2 regions of the Granulicatella sp. 20925_1_45 genome follow, and region 1 is predicted to be linked to the other one. Evidence: a T-box and tRNA genes for the amino acid it is inferred to sense, from the RefSeq annotation. Region 1 holds a T-box; the other holds one or more tRNA genes.
What was found. The T-box of region 1 lies ahead of leuS (leucine--tRNA ligase). A T-box ahead of a tRNA ligase gene usually reads a tRNA of that ligase, here a tRNA-Leu.
Positions count from the first base shown of each region.

Region 2: it has a tRNA-Leu gene. The T-box ahead of leuS (leucine--tRNA ligase) is inferred to sense a tRNA for this amino acid. The anticodon was not compared.

Region 1 is NZ_JAPWBR010000017.1:34,873-43,579, forward strand. It holds gene thiI (tRNA uracil 4-sulfurtransferase ThiI) at 10-1,227, opposite strand; gene O3798_RS06515 (cysteine desulfurase family protein) at 1,241-2,365, opposite strand; gene leuS (leucine--tRNA ligase) at 2,388-4,802, opposite strand; T-box leader at 4,849-5,043, opposite strand; gene O3798_RS06525 (LysM peptidoglycan-binding domain-containing protein) at 5,062-6,939, opposite strand; gene O3798_RS06530 (class I SAM-dependent methyltransferase) at 7,091-7,660, shown strand; gene metK (methionine adenosyltransferase) at 7,737-8,707, opposite strand, start outside.
Region 2 is NZ_JAPWBR010000024.1:15,334-24,040, reverse strand. It holds gene gpmA (2,3-diphosphoglycerate-dependent phosphoglycerate mutase) at 171-857, shown strand; gene O3798_RS07805 (dihydrolipoamide dehydrogenase) at 891-1,433, shown strand; gene gorA (glutathione-disulfide reductase) at 1,879-3,228, shown strand; tRNA gene O3798_RS07795 (tRNA-Leu) at 3,304-3,386, opposite strand; gene O3798_RS07790 (SprT family protein) at 3,423-3,857, opposite strand; gene trkA (Trk system potassium transporter TrkA) at 3,980-5,332, shown strand; gene O3798_RS07780 (TrkH family potassium uptake protein) at 5,343-6,806, shown strand; gene O3798_RS07775 (DUF1002 domain-containing protein) at 6,926-7,876, shown strand; gene O3798_RS07770 (hypothetical protein) at 8,003-8,314, shown strand; gene O3798_RS07765 (DUF4230 domain-containing protein) at 8,513-8,707, shown strand, end outside.

The sequences.
Region 1 (8,707 bases):
CTTTTTATTTTAAAATAAATCATCAATTTCTTGACTTGTTGTTTCTACTGGAGTTGTATAGTTTGCAGTAATTTCTTCAATCACTGTCCCCTCTACAGCTTCTTTAATTAATCCTTCTATGTCAAGACGAGCTTCATATTGACGAGCCTTCTCCAGTTTAGGTTTTGTCTTTGGACTTGGCGGCGCAAACACCGTACAACAATCCTCAAACGGTTGAATCGACAACTCGAATGTATCAATTTCTTCAGCAACTTTAATAATATCGAGTTTATCCATTGTAGCTACTGGACGAATAATTGGTGTATTTGTGACATCATTAATCGCCACCATGCTATCTAATGTTTGAGAAGCCACTTGCCCCACTGATTCCCCATTGGCAATCGCAAGAGCTCGTGCATTTTCTCTAAGTTGATCCGTAATACGAAGCATGAAACGACGCATAATTGTCATTAAATACGCTTCCGGTACACTCTTCTTGATTTCCTCTTGAATTCTTGAAAAAGGTACCGTTAAGAATTGAATACTTCCTCCAAAACGAGCAATTTTAGCTGCTAAGAGTTTTGTTTTCTCTAACGCTTGTGGGCTCGTATACGGTGGGCTTGCAAAGTGCACGCATTGAATTTCCATTCCACGTTTCATCGCAAGATATCCTGCTACTGGTGAATCAATCCCACCAGATAGCATCAGCATCACACGACCACTTGTTCCAACAGGAAGTCCTCCTGCTCCTTGGATTGTCTTCAGACTCACCATTAAGTGTTCACGTCGCACATCAATACGTACCGTAATATCTGGTTGTTTTAATTGAACCTTGATGTCTGGAAATGCTTCAAGAACAGCATCCCCTAAAAACAAGTTGATTTGATTCGTATCCATCTCAAATGTGTGATCCGATCGTCTTGTCATAATCTTAAATGTTTTGCCTTCAAGATCTTCTTGGCTTAATAAGTCGAGAACAACTTTTTTAGCCACTTCCATATCTTTTTCAACAATATATACTGGTGAAATAGATTGAATCCCAAAAATTGGTTTTACCTTTTCGATGACTGCTTCTTCAGGCGCTTCATGTAAATCTAAATACATAAAGTCATAATCAGGAATCACCTTTACCTGAGGAAAGTCTACTAAGGCTTTTTTAATATTTGACGCTAATTTTTGAGTGAACATTTTTTTGTTTCTACCCTTTGTAGAAAGTTCACCATAGCGAATCAAAATTCTAGTTTTCAACGATTTCCTCCTTTTATTTTAAAAACGAAAATTGTTTCATTAACTGATGCAGAACCTCGATAAACTGTTCGACTTCTTCTTTCGTATTGTCGTTTGAGAAGCTTACACGAACGGCTCCTGTCGCCCATTCAGTTGGCACATCCATCGCATAAAGCGTACTAGATGAATCTCCTTTTTTACTTGAACAAGCCGAAGTCGTAGAAATATAAATGCCGTGATTTTCAAAGGCATGGACAACCACTTCTCCACGAACGCCTTTAATGGCAAAGCATAATACATGAGACGCTCCATCTTCAGGCGAGAAGATGCGAATTTCAGGTTTTGTTGCTAACTCTTTCCATAATTGACTACGAAGTTTCCTCGTAACAGACTGTTCTTCTAAAGCCATTCGAAGAGCTTTTGTTGTAGCTACAATTCCTGGAAGGTTTTCCGTTGTACTACGTTCTCCTTTTTCTTGTCCGCCACCAGTTAAGAGGGCTTGAATCTTTCGTCCAAATTTCTTATACATAATCCCAACGCCTCTTGGTCCATGGAATTTATGCGCAGAAAGGCTCAATAAGTCAATACGTCCAATAAATAATAACTGGCTTGCGCGTTCTACTGCTTGCACACAGTCCACATGAAAATGAATCGATGGATATTCCTCTAGTACTTTGGCAATCTCAGCAATTGGTTGAACTGCTCCAACTTCATTATTAACAGCCATCACACTTACTAAAATCGTATCTTTACGAAGGCTCTCTTTTAATTGGTCTACACTTACAATCCCTTTAGAATCGACATCTAAGTACGTCACTTCAAACCCGAAGCGTTCAAGTTGCTTACATGTTTGAATGACTGAAGGATGTTCAATCTTTGTCGTAATGATATGCTTCCCAAATACAGATTTTTCTAGAGCTGTTCCTTTAATCGCCCAGTTATTCGATTCAGTTCCGCCTGAGGTGAAGAAAATCTCCTCAGGTTGAACTGATAATAAACTAGCTACTTGAGCTCTAGCTTTGGTCAACACTTGGTAAGCATCGACTCCTAATTGGTGTAAGCTTGATGGATTTCCGAAGAACTTTTGGCTAACTTGAACATAGCTCGTTAATGCATCATCATAAATTTTCGTTGTTGCTGCATTATCAAAATAAATCATTCTACTATCCTTTCAAATTCCATTAGTTCGCAACGATGTTTACTAAACGTCCTGGAACGGCAATCACTTTACGGATTGTTTTTCCTTCGATGGCAGATTTCACAGAATCATGCTCTTTTGCAAGTGCTTCAAGAGCTGCAGCGTCTGCATTTGTAGGAACCATTACGCGTGCTTTAATTTTTCCATTGACTTGGAAAATCACTTCTACTTCGTCTTCTACTAATTTAGATTCATCGTAAGTTGGCCATGGTTCGTAGCTAATTGATTCTGTGAATCCGAATTTACTCCAGATTTCTTCAGCCATATGTGGTGCTAATGGCGCAATCAACTGTACAAGACCTTTCATATATTCGAATGGTAAAGCATCTGCTTTATAAGCTTCGTTAACGAAAATCATCATTTGAGAAATTGCAGTATTGAAATGCAACTCTTCGTAGTCTTCGGTCACTTTCTTCACTGTTTGATGGTACACTTTATCCAATTTACCATCGTTTAGTTTTGTGATACGGTCACGCATTTTACCATTATCATCAATCATCAATCTCCAGAAGCGGTCTAGGAACTTACGGCTACCTTCAAGTCCTTTTTCACTCCAAGCAATCGATGCGTCAAGTGGCCCCATGAACATTTCATAAACACGTAATGTATCCGCACCATATTCTCGAACCACATCATCAGGGTTTACTACATTTCCTTTTGATTTAGACATTTTCTCGTTACCTTCACCAAGAATCATTCCTTGGTTAAATAATTTTTGGAATGGTTCTTTGTTAGGAACCACGCCTAAATCGTATAACACTTTATACCAGAAACGAGCATATAGTAAGTGAAGAACGGCATGCTCTGCACCACCAATATATAAATCAACTGGTAACCATTGTTTTACTTTTTCAGGATCTGCAAGTCTTTCTTTGTTATGTGGATCAACATAACGTACAAAGTACCATGAGCTTCCTGCCCATTGTGGCATTGTATTTGTTTCACGACGACCTTTCTTACCTGTTACAGGGTCTGTGACATAAAGCCAGTCATCAATTGCAGCCAGTGGTGATTCACCTGTACCACTAGGACGAATTTTATCTGTTTTTGGTAATACTAATGGCAATTCTGATTCAGGAACAGTTGTCATAGTACCGTCTTCCCAATGAATCACTGGAATTGGTTCTCCCCAATAACGTTGACGAGAGAACAACCAGTCGCGTAGACGATAGCTTACTTTAGCTGCACCTACGCCATGTTCTTCTAGCCATTCATTCATTTTTGCAATCGCGTCGGCTTTATTCAATCCATCAAGGAATTCTGAATGGATATGCACACCGTCACCAGTGTATGCTTCTTCTTCAACGTTTCCGCCTTCGATGACTGGAAGGATGTCTAATCCAAAGACTTTAGCAAATTCATAGTCACGTTCATCGTGCGCTGGAACGGCCATAATCGCACCTGTACCATAAGTACTTAATACATAGTCCGCAATCCAGATTGGAATTTCTTTCCCGTTCACTGGGTTAATCGCATATGCTCCAGTGAATACTCCTGTTTTTTCTTTAGAAAGTTCTGTACGTTCTAAGTCAGATTTTGTAGAAACAGCAGCAATATAAGCATCTACTGCTTCTTTTTGTTCAGGAGTGACAATCTTTTGAACTAATTCATGTTCTGGCGCTAATACATTGTAAGTCGCTCCAAATAATGTATCCGGACGTGTTGTGAAGACTTCGAAGCTTTCATCTGTTCCTTTAACGTTGAAACGAACTTGAGCCCCTTCTGAGCGACCAATCCAGTTACGTTGCATATCTTTAATGCTTTCTGGCCAATCTAGATCATCCAAATCTTCTAATAGACGATCCGCATAAGCTGTGATTTTAAGCATCCATTGTTTCATTGGTTTACGGTAAACAGGATGTCCTCCACGTTCACTCTTACCATCGATTACTTCTTCGTTAGCAAGTACTGTTCCAAGAGCTGGACACCAGTTCACTGGAATTTCAGCTTCATATGCAAGTCCCATTTCCACTAATTTAGTGAAAATCCATTGAGTCCATTTATAGTATTCTGGATCCGTTGTATTAATTTCGCGGTCCCAGTCATAGCTGAACCCTAATTCATTAATTTGACGTTTGAAGTTCGCAACGTTTACTTTTGTGAATTCTGCTGGGTCATTTCCTGTATCAAGAGCGTATTGTTCTGCAGGGAGTCCAAATGCATCCCATCCCATTGGGTGAAGTACATTGTATCCTTGTGCACGTTTCATACGAGAAATGGCATCTGTTGCTGTATAACCTTCTGGGTGTCCTACGTGAAGTCCTTGTCCTGAAGGATAAGGGAACATATCTAACGCGTAGAAGTTTTTCTTAGAAGGATCTTCTGTTGTTTTGAACGTATGATGTTCTTTCCAATATTTTTGCCATTTAGGCTCGATTTCTAGATGATTAAATGTCATCTGATTCACTCCTTTCAAAATAAAAAACGCCCCACCTGTCAATGACAGATAGGACGCAATACGTGTTACCACCTAATTATTTTACTCATCTTACCTGTAACGCTGGCGAGGCGGAAACTCTTACTATTAGTTCAGAGTTCAGCTAAAAGGCGAGTTCAGTTTATTGAAATGATGCATTTTCACCAGCCATGCACTCTCTACGTCTATCAAAGAAACTTACTATTCCTCTATCTGCTTTTGTGAGTCTTATTCTAGCAGATTATTTTGAAACTTTCAACACTTGACCAACACGGATGTTGTTTGAAGTTAAGCCATTTAAAGCTTTTAATTCAGATAATGTTAATCCGTTATTCTTAGCGATACGGAATAAAGTATCACCAGCTTGAACAGTGTGAGTTGATGCACCTGTTGAATAGCTTACTGTTTTAGCTGAAGTTGTAGTTGTTGTTTTTGCTGATCCAGATACCGCTAATTGTTGACCAGGACGGATTGTGCTTGTTTCTGACAAACCGTTGATTGATAACAATGTTGTTAATGAAATACCGTGGTTGTAAGCAATACGGTATAAAGTATCTCCTGCTTTAACAGTATAAGTACCGTTACCAGATGTTGACCCAGCTGATTGGTAGCTTACTTGTGTAGCAGTTGCTTGGCTAGCATTTCCTGAAACAGATAATGTTTGGCCAGGACGGATTACTGAAGATTGTGATAATCCATTGATGCTTAATAATGTATTTAAGCTCATGCCTGAACGACGAGCAATACTGTATAATGTATCACCTGCTTGAACTGTATATGTTCCAGAAGTTGATGTTGAAGTCGCCGTTGTTTTAGATGGTGTGTATCCAGCAGATACTGTACGTCCATCTGATTGACCAACTGTTAAGCTTTGTCCAGGGAAAATCACTGATGATTGTGATAATCCGTTGATGCTTAATAATGTGTTTAAGCTCATGCCTGAACGACGTGCAATACTGTATAAAGTATCTCCAGGTTGTACAATGTAGTTACCTCCGCTTGTACGAGTTGAAGCAGTATTTGTTTTAACAACTGTTGATGCAGATTCGCCACCTACAACACGTAAAGTTTGACCTGGTTGGATTACGCTAGAAGTAGAAATTCCATTTGCTGAAACTAATTGAGATAAACTCATACCGAATTTACGGCTAATTCCATATAATGTATCCCCTGCTTTAACAGTGTAGTACCCATTTGCAGTTGCTTTAGCAGTATTTGAAACTGATTTTGTGCTAACTGTTGTAGCTACTGTAGAGTTTGTTTGTTTTGCTGGTGTACCTAAAGATAATGATTGACCAGGACGAATCACTGATGAAGTTGATAAACCATTCACAGTTAATAATTGGTCCACACTTACACCAGCTTTACGGCTGATACCGTATAAGGTATCACCTGCTTGAACTGTGTATTGTCCACCAACTGAAGAAGTTCTTTCTTCAATACCAGCAGCAATTGCAGTTGCAGTTCCATTATCATATTTTGTTAATCCATATTGTTCAATAATACGGTTTAATTTTGCGTAATATGCAGTATCTGTTGCATAACGTCCTGTTAAGTAACGTGTAGCATCTTGATAGCTGTTTGTACGGCTCTTCCATGCACCTGAATAGAACATTGGCGCACCTTTAATACCGTTAATAATTTTATCTACATAATCATCCATAGACTCTTTGTAAGAAGGATATTTTCTGAAGTTGTCGTAAATACCATAGTATTTTTGAGCTCCAGCATCTTCTAATGTATACATGTTTACAGATTGACCGTTATAGTTCCCTTTCACACCAAATAAGTTGTGGTTTGGTTCAGCAGATAACGCACTAGTTCCCCATGCAGATTCTAACGCTGCCTGTGCGATCATTACTGAAGTATATACATCTTTTCCTTCTGTAGCTTGTTGAGCTGCAGGAATAATTTTATTTAAGAATTGTTGCGCTGGTGATTGTACTTGATTTGAAGTTACTGTATATGCATGTGATTTTGGCGCAAGTACTAATCCCGCTACTGTCGTCGCTCCAACAACTGCAACTGTCTTTTGTAAGTTTTTATTTGCAGCCTTTAAAGCTTTCATTTGTTTTTCCTTTTTCAAACGTAAATATCTTTCGTGTTTTGTTTCTGTCATCCTTTTTTCCTCCATCTAAAAACTAATTCGTTATTCATTATAGTAGGATAAATTCTTTTGTGTAGGGGAACGTTGCACGAACACGCAAATCGTCGTATACTCTTAATATCCGTAAAAATTATGTAACAAAATGTAAAATTTTAGTTAAGAGGTGCTTATTTTGAAAAATGCACAGCAATTTAGTCACGAAATGATTCTTTCTGTAAATTTAGAAGGTGGGATCTTTATCGACGCAACCGCAGGAAATGGACATGATACACTTTTCCTGGCACAACATATAGAAAAAGGATCAAAAATTCTTGCTTTCGATATTCAAGAGCAAGCTATTTTACAAACAAGACAATTATTACAAAACAATGACTTGGAAGGAAAAGTAACGTGTATTTTGGACTCTCACGCTCAAATTTCTAATTATTTAGGTGATCAAGATTTGGTTCGATTAGCGATTTTTAATCTTGGATATTTACCAGGAAGTGATAAAAAAATCATCACGACCCCCTCTTCCACTATAGAAGCTATTCAAATTTTACTAGATCGATTAGAGAAAAAAGGAAAAATCATTATCGTTTCCTACTATGGGCATGATGGTGGAATCGAAGAAAAAAATTCTGTAGAAGAACTCATTTCAGTTCTCCCGCAAAAGAAATGGTCCGTATTAAAATATCAATTCATCAATCAAATTAACTGTCCACCAATTTGTTATGTCATAGAAAAAAAGTAGAACATTATCATATATGATAATTTTCTATTAAAAACAAAATCCAACCTCTTTTTAGAGGTTGGATTTCTTCATTATATTAAGCAAAATAAGCTTTTAACTCTTCTACTTTATTCAGTTGTTCCCATGGAAGTTCAATATCTGTTCTACCGAAATGTCCATAAGCGGCTGTTTGTTGGTAGATTGGTCTACGTAAGTTTAATGTTTCGATAATTCCTTTTGGAGTTAAACGGAACTCTTTACGAATCACTTCGATAATTTTTTCTTCTGGTACATGGTTTGTTCCAAATGTATCTACAGCGATGGAAACAGGTTGTGCTACCCCAATGGCATACGCTAATTGGATTTCACATTTATCAGCAAGACCGGCTGCTACGACGTTTTTAGCGATATAACGTGCTGCATAACTTGCAGAACGGTCTACCTTAGTAGAGTCTTTACCAGAGAAAGCTCCACCACCATGACGAGCATAACCACCGTACGTATCAACAATGATTTTACGTCCAGTTAATCCTGAGTCTCCTACAGGTCCACCGATAACGAATTTACCAGTTGGATTAATAAAGTAACGAGTCTCATCGTCAAGTAATTCAGACGGTACTACAGGCTTAACAACATACTCTAGTACATCTTTACGAATTTGCTCTTGAGAAATTTCTTCATCATGTTGTGTACTTACAACAATTGTATCAATACGTTTTACAATATGCTCAGGAGTATATTCAATGGTTACTTGAACTTTTCCATCTGGACCTAAGTAATCTAATTGTTTTTCCTTACGAACTTTTGCTAGTTGGTAAGCTAACTTATGACTTAGGTCAATTGGCAGTGGCATATAAGACTCTGTTTCATTAGTAGCATAACCAAACATTAAACCTTGGTCTCCTGCTCCAAACTCTTCAGATTGTCCACGAGTTTCTAAAGCATCATCAACACCCATTGCAATATCAGGTGATTGTTTATCGAGTGAAACTAATACAGCTACTGAATCTGCATCATATCCGTATTTGCGATCTGTATAACCAATTTTACGAATCGTATCACGAGCAA
Region 2 (8,707 bases), on a different contig from region 1:
ATGTTCCTTTCAGGTAGTGTTTCTACCAATCATCTAATGAAATAGATATCAGCTTATTTTACCACTAAATGATGATTTAGGGCAAATGGCAACACATCGGGCGTCGTTCTTTGAAACTTTCTGAGAACAGGCGTACAATAATAGTAGAATTTCAGAAAGAAGGAATGAACATGAAATTAGTATTTGTTCGACATGGAGAAAGTGAATGGAACGCCCTCAATTTATTTACCGGTTGGAGCGATGTGGAGTTAACTCCTAAAGGGGTAGAAGAAGCGCATCACGCAGGGGAAATGCTACACTCATTAGGCATTCAATTCGATCATGTGTATTTATCAGTATTAAAAAGAGCTATCCACACAGGACATATCGTCTTGTCTGAATTAAATCAAGACTATTTACCAGAAACAAAGAGCTGGCGATTAAACGAACGCCACTATGGAGCCTTACAAGGACTCAATAAACAAGAAACACGCGAAAAATATGGCGACGAACAAGTGTTGCTTTGGAGACGTTCATACGATGTGATGCCTCCACTACTTAGCGAGGAAGAAGCAGCCAAACAAGCCAGCGACCCACGCTACAAACATCTACAAGTGAAGGACCTTCCTCAAGGGGAAACATTGAAAACAACATTGGACCGCGTGCTTCCAATTTGGCAAGATGAAATTGCGGTGGATTTACTCGACGGTAAGAACGTGCTCGTTGTAGCGCACGGAAACTCTCTACGTAGTTTAGTGAAATACTTGCTCAACTTAAGCGAAGACGAAATCTTAAAATTTGAAATCCCAACTGCAACACCGCTTGTATTTGACCTCGATGAAAACTTACAAGTGAAAGAATATCATTTTGAAAAATAAAGACGATTATGTTGAACAATAAGGAGAATGCGAATGAAGTGGGAGAAGAAACACAGCTTAGAAGAGAAAGTTGAATGGCGAGGCCTCGCTGAGAGTGAGATGGAGCCGTTCAAAGCTTATGTAAATGAAAAGACGCCAGGGGTTTGCGGAACGTATGCGGCTGCTTGCTTAACCGTCCTCGTGGCGAAACGCGAAGGCGTCGTGACTCAATCGATGGACGAGCTTTTAAAAGGCATGGAAGCCTCAATTGAATACGCACTGCCATATCGCGGAACTTTCTATTGGGATGTCCAACGCGGACTCAATAATGAGTGGAAGAAATACGGTTATAAGACACACTTTAATTTATTTAGTGAAAAGGTCGTGCCCGGACTCCTTGAAGACGGTGTACCTGTTGTCGTAGGAACAACAGCCGCTCTTGGTAGCCCGTATAAGAATCATTGGCTCGTCGTGTACCAATACGCCTTCGATTCAACCGGTAAACTCTGGTACAAGGCATACGATAACCACGGCTCAATCACAACAGTTATCCCAGCCGTCCAAACACTCTGCGCCCTCTGGATTGAAAAGCTCTAGTCTCAGCACCTTAAGAACCAACTAGACAGCACCCAGCTTACAGAATGAAAAGCAGAATGAATGTTTCAGCACAGTAGTAAGGAGCGAAGAGTCTATTATTTGTCACATCGTTCTATCAGAGTATTTTTAACTTAGACTCATAAAATAAATAGCACATAAAATGATTACGAAGGAGCTGGCGGCTTTTTATAATCGCAGTAACGGGAATTTGCAGCGAAGAAGAATTACGCGGAGTAGGAACTTGTTCCTTACTCCGCGTTTGAGGCTTCGAAGGTGTAAGACCATGGCTTACACCGGTGCCCCGTAACAGCGATTATAAAAGAAAGCCGCAAGGCTTTGCAGTAATCATTTTTTCTGTGCCTAAACTAATTTCATGAGCAGAGTTTAAGACAAAAGCAAAAGCGATCTGATAGAATGAGTGTGACCAAAAAATGGAGGATGAGCAATGAAAACATTTGATTTAATTTCTATCGGTGGTGGTAGTGGCGGTATTGCCACAGCAAACCGTGCAGCCATGCATGGTGCCCGTGTAGCCGTAGTAGAAGGAAACTTACTTGGAGGAACCTGTGTGAATATCGGCTGTGTTCCTAAGAAAATTATGTGGTATGGTGCGCAAATTGCAGAGGCGATTCACGCATATGGTCCAGACTATGGGTTTACCGCAGAAAATGTCACTTTTGATTTTGCGACACTCAAGAAAAACCGTGAAGCCTATATTGACCGTTCACGTAACTCTTATAATGGAACTTTTGAACGCAACAACGTAACCGTGATTAAAGGGTACGCGCGCTTTATCGATGCCCACACGATTGAAGTGAATGGGGAAGAGTACCGTGCCAACCATATCGTAATTGCGACAGGGGCAAAACCTGCCATTCCAAACGTGGAAGGAAAAGAACTTGGGGGCACTTCTGACGATGTGTTTGCATGGGACGAACTGCCACAATCAGTAGCTATCTTAGGCGCTGGATATATTGCTGTAGAACTTTCGGGTGTCTTACATGCGCTAGGCGTGAAGACAGACCTTTTCGTTCGCCGCGATCGTCCTTTACGTAACTTCGACCATTCGATTATTGAAGTACTCATTGCGGAAATGGAAAAATCAGGACCAACATTGCACACAAACAAAGTGCCACAAAAATTGGTTCAACTTAAAGATGGTAGTGTGGAAATTCATTTCGAAGATGGAACAACTTTTGCTGCTGAAAAAGTGATTTGGGCAACAGGACGCATTCCTCATACAGAAGGATTAAACCTTGAAGCAGCAGGCGTGGAATTAACAGAACGTGGATTTATCAAAGTGAATGAATTCCAAGAAACTACAGCTCAAGGTGTGTACGCACTGGGAGATGCTTCTGGTGAAAAAGAATTGACGCCAGTAGCGATTAAAGCAGGACGCACACTAGCAGAACGTTTATTTAACGGACAAACAAACGCGAAAATGGACTACTCAACAATTCCAACAGTCGTGTTCTCACATCCAGCCATTGGAACAGTGGGGCTTTCAGAAGAACAAGCCGTGAAAGAGTATGGCAAAGAAAACGTGAAGGCATACTTATCAACGTTTGCTGGAATGTATTCAGCCGTGACAAGCCATCACCAACAAGCGCTCTTCAAACTCATCACAGCAGGAGCAGACGAAAAAGTAGTCGGCCTCCACGGGATTGGATATGGCGTTGACGAAATGATTCAAGGCTTTGCCGTAGCGATTAAAATGGGCGCAACCAAAGCTGACTTCGACGCAACCGTAGCAATCCATCCAACTGGAAGCGAAGAGTTTGTAATAATGCGCTAACAACTAGGCTAGTACAAAATACATGCACAAAAATACGCTAGATGGTTATCCATCTAGCGTATTTCGTTTTGTTTATGCGGCCGGCGGGACTTGAACCCGCACAGGTATACACCCACTGCCCCCTCAAGACAGCGCGTCTGCCATTCCGCCACGACCGCAGAACTCTTTTAGTTTATCAAATGTTTGCTGGAATTTCAATCTAAAAGGATTAATTTTCCACGACATTTTCCACATACATAGCGATTCGTGTTCATCTTGCGCATTCTAGGGTAGCGGTGATGGCACGCTGTACATTCGTAAATGAAATTCGGTTCCTTCATGCGTTCGACAAAGCGACTTCCGCCTACTTGATGAAGGAGGCGCTTAAAGTCAGCATCTCTGTGACGATAGCCGCCACCAGTTTGATGCAAGTGATAATGGCAGAGTTCATGTTTGATGACGCCAATGAGCGCTTCGAGCCCCAGTTCTTGTTCGACAAGGGGATTAATCTCGATATTTCCCGTTTTCAACAGATAGCGACCTCCGCTGGAACGTAGGCGTCTGTTATACGTAATTTTGTGCGTGAATTCGCGGTGAAAAGAGCTTCGCGAAATCTCCTGGGTTAATTGTTGTAATTCGTGTTCGTTCATAATGACCTCCGACCTTAGTGTAACACGCCTTGCCCCTTTAGAAAACAAGATAAACTTTGACCTTTTCACACTAGACAGGTAAAATAGGAAGGTATAAGATTTTTCAATCTGGAGGAAACAAAATGAAAATTGTTGTTGTCGGTGGGGGAAAAGTCGGCGAAGTGATTTGCCAGGAGCTCTCGACAGAAGAAAATGACATTGTATTGATTGATAAAAACCAAGATTTAATCGATCGTTTACTAAATAAATTCGATATTATGGGGATTTGCGGAAATGGTGCCAGCTACGACATTCTTGTGGAAGCAGGAGTGGAGAACTGTGACATCTTTATTTCTGTAACGGAAATGGATGAAATTAATATTATTGCATCTATTCTTGCGAAGAAAATTGGGGCGGAATACACTGTTGCGCGTGTGCGTAACCCTGAGTATTCACAACAATTACAACTCGTTCGTGAAAGTCTAGGGATTTCATTGCTAATTAACCCAGAGCTTTCTACGGCTCGTGATATCGCCAATAACTTTAATTATCCTTCTGCATTAAGTGTAGAAAATTTCGTTGGGAATCGTGTAAGTTTACTCGAATTAGAAATCAACGAAGGTTCCGCTCTTGCAGGATTGACTCTAAAAGAAGTGCGTAATCGATTTGAATCTATCTTAATCTGTGTGATTCACCGTAATGATCAAAGCTTCATTCCAGATGGGGATTCAACACTTGAAGAAGGAGACCATGTATTTATTACAGGGGCGTATCCAGACCTTCGCAATTTCTTAAAATTAACAGGTCAAGAAAAGAAGAGTGTGTCTTCTGCTACGATTGTCGGTGGTGGACGTATTACTTATTACTTACTCAATATGTTGAAACAAACAAAAATCAACACCAAAGTCATCGAAGTCAATGAAGAACGCTGTGAAACTTTAAGCTATGCGTTCCCACATTCAACCATCATTCATGCCGATGGAACAGACCACGATGTATTAGAAGAACAACGTATTACAGAATATGATGTGTTTGTATCGATGACAGGGATTGACGAAGAAAACTTAATTCTTTCAGCGTATGCGAAACAACAAGGTGTACCAAAGATTATTACGAAGATGAGCCGTCCAGCACTTCTTAAAGTGTTTAAAGGCTTTGATAATCAATCAGTCGTGACGCCAAAACGTATCGTTGCGAACGAAATTATCCAATTCGTGCGTTCACGTTCGAACACACAAGGATCTAATGTCGAAGCGTTATACCGTTTAGCGGATAACCAAGTTGAAGCACTTCAATTCCGCGTTCAAAAGAATAGTGGGATTTGCGGCATTCCTTTATCAGAATTGAAGACAAAATCAAACCTCTTGATTGCGTTTATCGTGCGTGGGGAACAACTGATTTATCCAGCTGGTAGTGACACAATCGAGCCATTTGATAAAGTAATCGTCGTTACAACGGAAAAAGACTTTGATGACATTAACGACATTTTGGAATAGAGGTGTCTGAATGAATATCAAAACAGTTCGCTATTTCGTGGGAAAAATGCTTCAAGTTGAAGCGGCGCTCTTAGCCTTACCACTGATTGTTAGCTTTATTTATCATGAGTCATTGACTCAAAAACTGGCTTATGCTGGAACGATTCTGCTACTACTTGTGATTGGGCTTCTCTTAAGCTTTAAAAAGCCAGAGCCACTAAAAATCATGGCGCGTGACGGGGTCGTAACCGTAGCCTTAAGCTGGATTTTACTCTCGTTCTTTGGTGGGTTGCCATTTGTCTTCACAGGAGAAATCCCAAATGTAGTGGATGCCTTCTTTGAAACGGCAAGTGGATTAACGACGACCGGTTCAAGTATTATTCCAGACCTATCCGTGCTCGCACATTCTTCATTATTTTGGAGAAGCTTCACTCACTTAGTCGGTGGGATGGGGGTACTGGTATTCGCACTTGCGATTCTTCCAAGTCATGGTTCTGAATCCGTGCAGCTAATGCGTGCGGAAGTTCCAGGTCCTGTGTTTGGAAAACTCGTATCGAAATTAGCCCATACGGCACAAATCTTATATATGATTTATTTAGCGATGACAGCCGTATTGACGATTATCTTAGTCGTCTTCCAAGTGCCACTCTTTGATGCCTTGCTTCTATCGTTTGGTACTGCAGGGACAGGTGGATTCGGGATTAACAATGCCGGATTTAGTATTTACGCTAACCCAGCAGCCGTTGAATGGATTATCGGGGTAGGGATGATGCTCTTTGGAATCAACTTTAACTTGTATTACTTCATTCTTCTAGGCGCTGTGAAAGATGTGATTAAAGACGAAGAAATGCGTACGTATGTTGGAATTGTCCTCAGCGTTACAATGATTATTTTCATCGTATTGTCGATTACCCAATCTGCATTAGGTGTTCCAATTCGTAGCGTGTTCTTCACGGTATCATCGATTATTACGACTACCGGATATTCGACCGTCGACTTTGGACTCTGGGGCTTGTTCCCACATGTGCTCCTCTTACTATTGATGTTTATCGGAGGATGTGCAGGTTCAACGGCCGGTGGGATTAAAGTCTCTCGTATTGTCGTGTACTTCAAGAGTGCGATTGCCGAATTAAAACGCATGGGGCAACCACGTCGAGTGTTTGTTCCAACGATGAACGGAAAACCAATCGATAATAAGATGGAGAAGAGTATCGCCAACTACTTAATCGTATATGTACTGTTCTTCCTTGTGTTATTACTGTGTGTGTCATTTGAAGCAGGCGATTTTACAACAGCCTTCTCAAGTGTGGCCGCAACCTTTAACAACATCGGGCCGGGGCTTGGTCAAGTAGGACCTACAAGCAACTTCTCAATGTATTCTGATTTCAATACTTTTGTACTTGCGATTGGGATGATTGCAGGACGTTTGGAAATTTATCCAATCATCATGCTTTTCTCACCAACAACAATGAAGGCATTTGCGCGTAGACGTTAACCAATTCTTAAACAAATAGATAAAGAACTTTAAGGAAAGAACACTTTTTTCTTAAAGTTCTTTTTGTATACTAGACTTGTAACGAATGAGTTACGATTGAAAACAAAGGAGGTTCATTCATGAAAAAATGGGTGAAGGCAACCGCAGTCGTCCTTGCATTGATGGGATTATCCATGAAGAATGCATATGCCATCGATACAACGACCGTTAATGAAAAATGGGGAAAACCAACCGTGGTTTATGGTGGTGGACTCAGCGAGGCGCAAATTCAGCAAACTTCTCAATTATTAGGCATTAAAGATCCAAATACCGTATTAACGGAAACAGCAACCGGACAAGATTTAATTAAATATCTTGGAAGTGGTGACGGGAATACGTCTGTCATGATTTCATCTGTGATGGTTCAAAAGACAGATAAAGGCACAGGCGTAAAGGTGAAAATCAAGACGCCTGAAAACATCACACTGGTCACTGCCGAGCAATATGCCAATGCGGCGATTACGGCAGGTGTAACGGATGCGGAAATCGAAGTTGCAGCCGTATCGAAAGTAACCGGTGAATCCGCCTTAACAGGGGTATATAAAGCCTTCGAAGCGAACGGAGTACAACTGGATGCCAAACGTACCGAAGTGGCGCAACAAGAGCTAGAAGTCACGAATAAAATCGCGCAAGAAAATGCGAACGCTAAAGGTTTCGATTCTTCAAAACTCGATAAAGCGATGATTGAAATCAAGAAAGAACTTGCGGAACTCAAACAAAAGCAAGGTCAATTAGCAACAAAAGAAGATATCGAGCGCATTATTAACGAGGCCTTGAAGAACAACTCATTACAAAATGTGATTTCTCAAGACCAAATTAATGCACTAGTCGCTTTTGCGCAAAACTATCAAAACACAAGTGCAATTGATTCCAAGCAAGTATTAGAGCAATTAAATAGCTTGTCAAAATCAGTCAGCGAAAAGATTAACAGCTTAGTCGAACAAGCCAAAAACGAAGGATGGCTCGATAAGATCGCCCAATTCTTCCAATCGATTTTTGATGCCATCAAAAATCTCTTCTCACAAAACTAAAGTGTGAATCGTAAGCATGGAACAAATTTGTTTCATGCTTTTTTAGTGCCAAAAATAGCACTCGATTTTAAAGGAGATATGGTATAATGAGGACAGGAAAATAGAATATATAGAGGAGGGGTCATGATGCCATCCAAGTATAGACAGTTACTGGTGTACGTTGTTGTTGCTTTACTCTATTATTTAATTCCTGTGTTTTTGATTCAAGATACAGGAAGTGCAATGTTCTTACTATTGATTGGAATTCCGGTCATCGTCTTTGTGGTTTCGATGCTGTTTTCAGTAAAGTTTGGATATTATTGGTATTTCCCGATTGTGATAGGTCTCTTATGGATTCCGAATCTCTTTTTACTAAATGACTCTGCGGCCATTTATATTCTGATGTATGCAGTTGTCAGTCTCATAGGACAACTCATTGGATTGCTGTTCAAAAAATAGTTAAAAAATAACCCTGGCCGTTGCTGGTCAGGGTTTTGTGTTTCTAATTTAGAATAAGATACAACAAATTTATTTTACATTTTTTGGGATATAATATTTTTAGACGATAAGATATATTCTGTTGACTGTTATTTTTAGAGTGTGTAAAATTTACATATGCTATTAAAAGAGAAGTTTCTTTTAGAAAAGCAAAATATAATGGAGGTATGTAAATTGAGAAGTACAAATATAAAGAAGAAATTTAATAAGTTTAGTGTTCTATTGAATGTGATATTAATAGCTATTATGGCTATTGGAGTGCTATTTTTCTTACCTAAGGAACAAAAATCTGAAGTCAAAACGTCAATTAATATCGAAAGTATTGAAAAAGTGAATGAAGTTGTATTTTTGAAT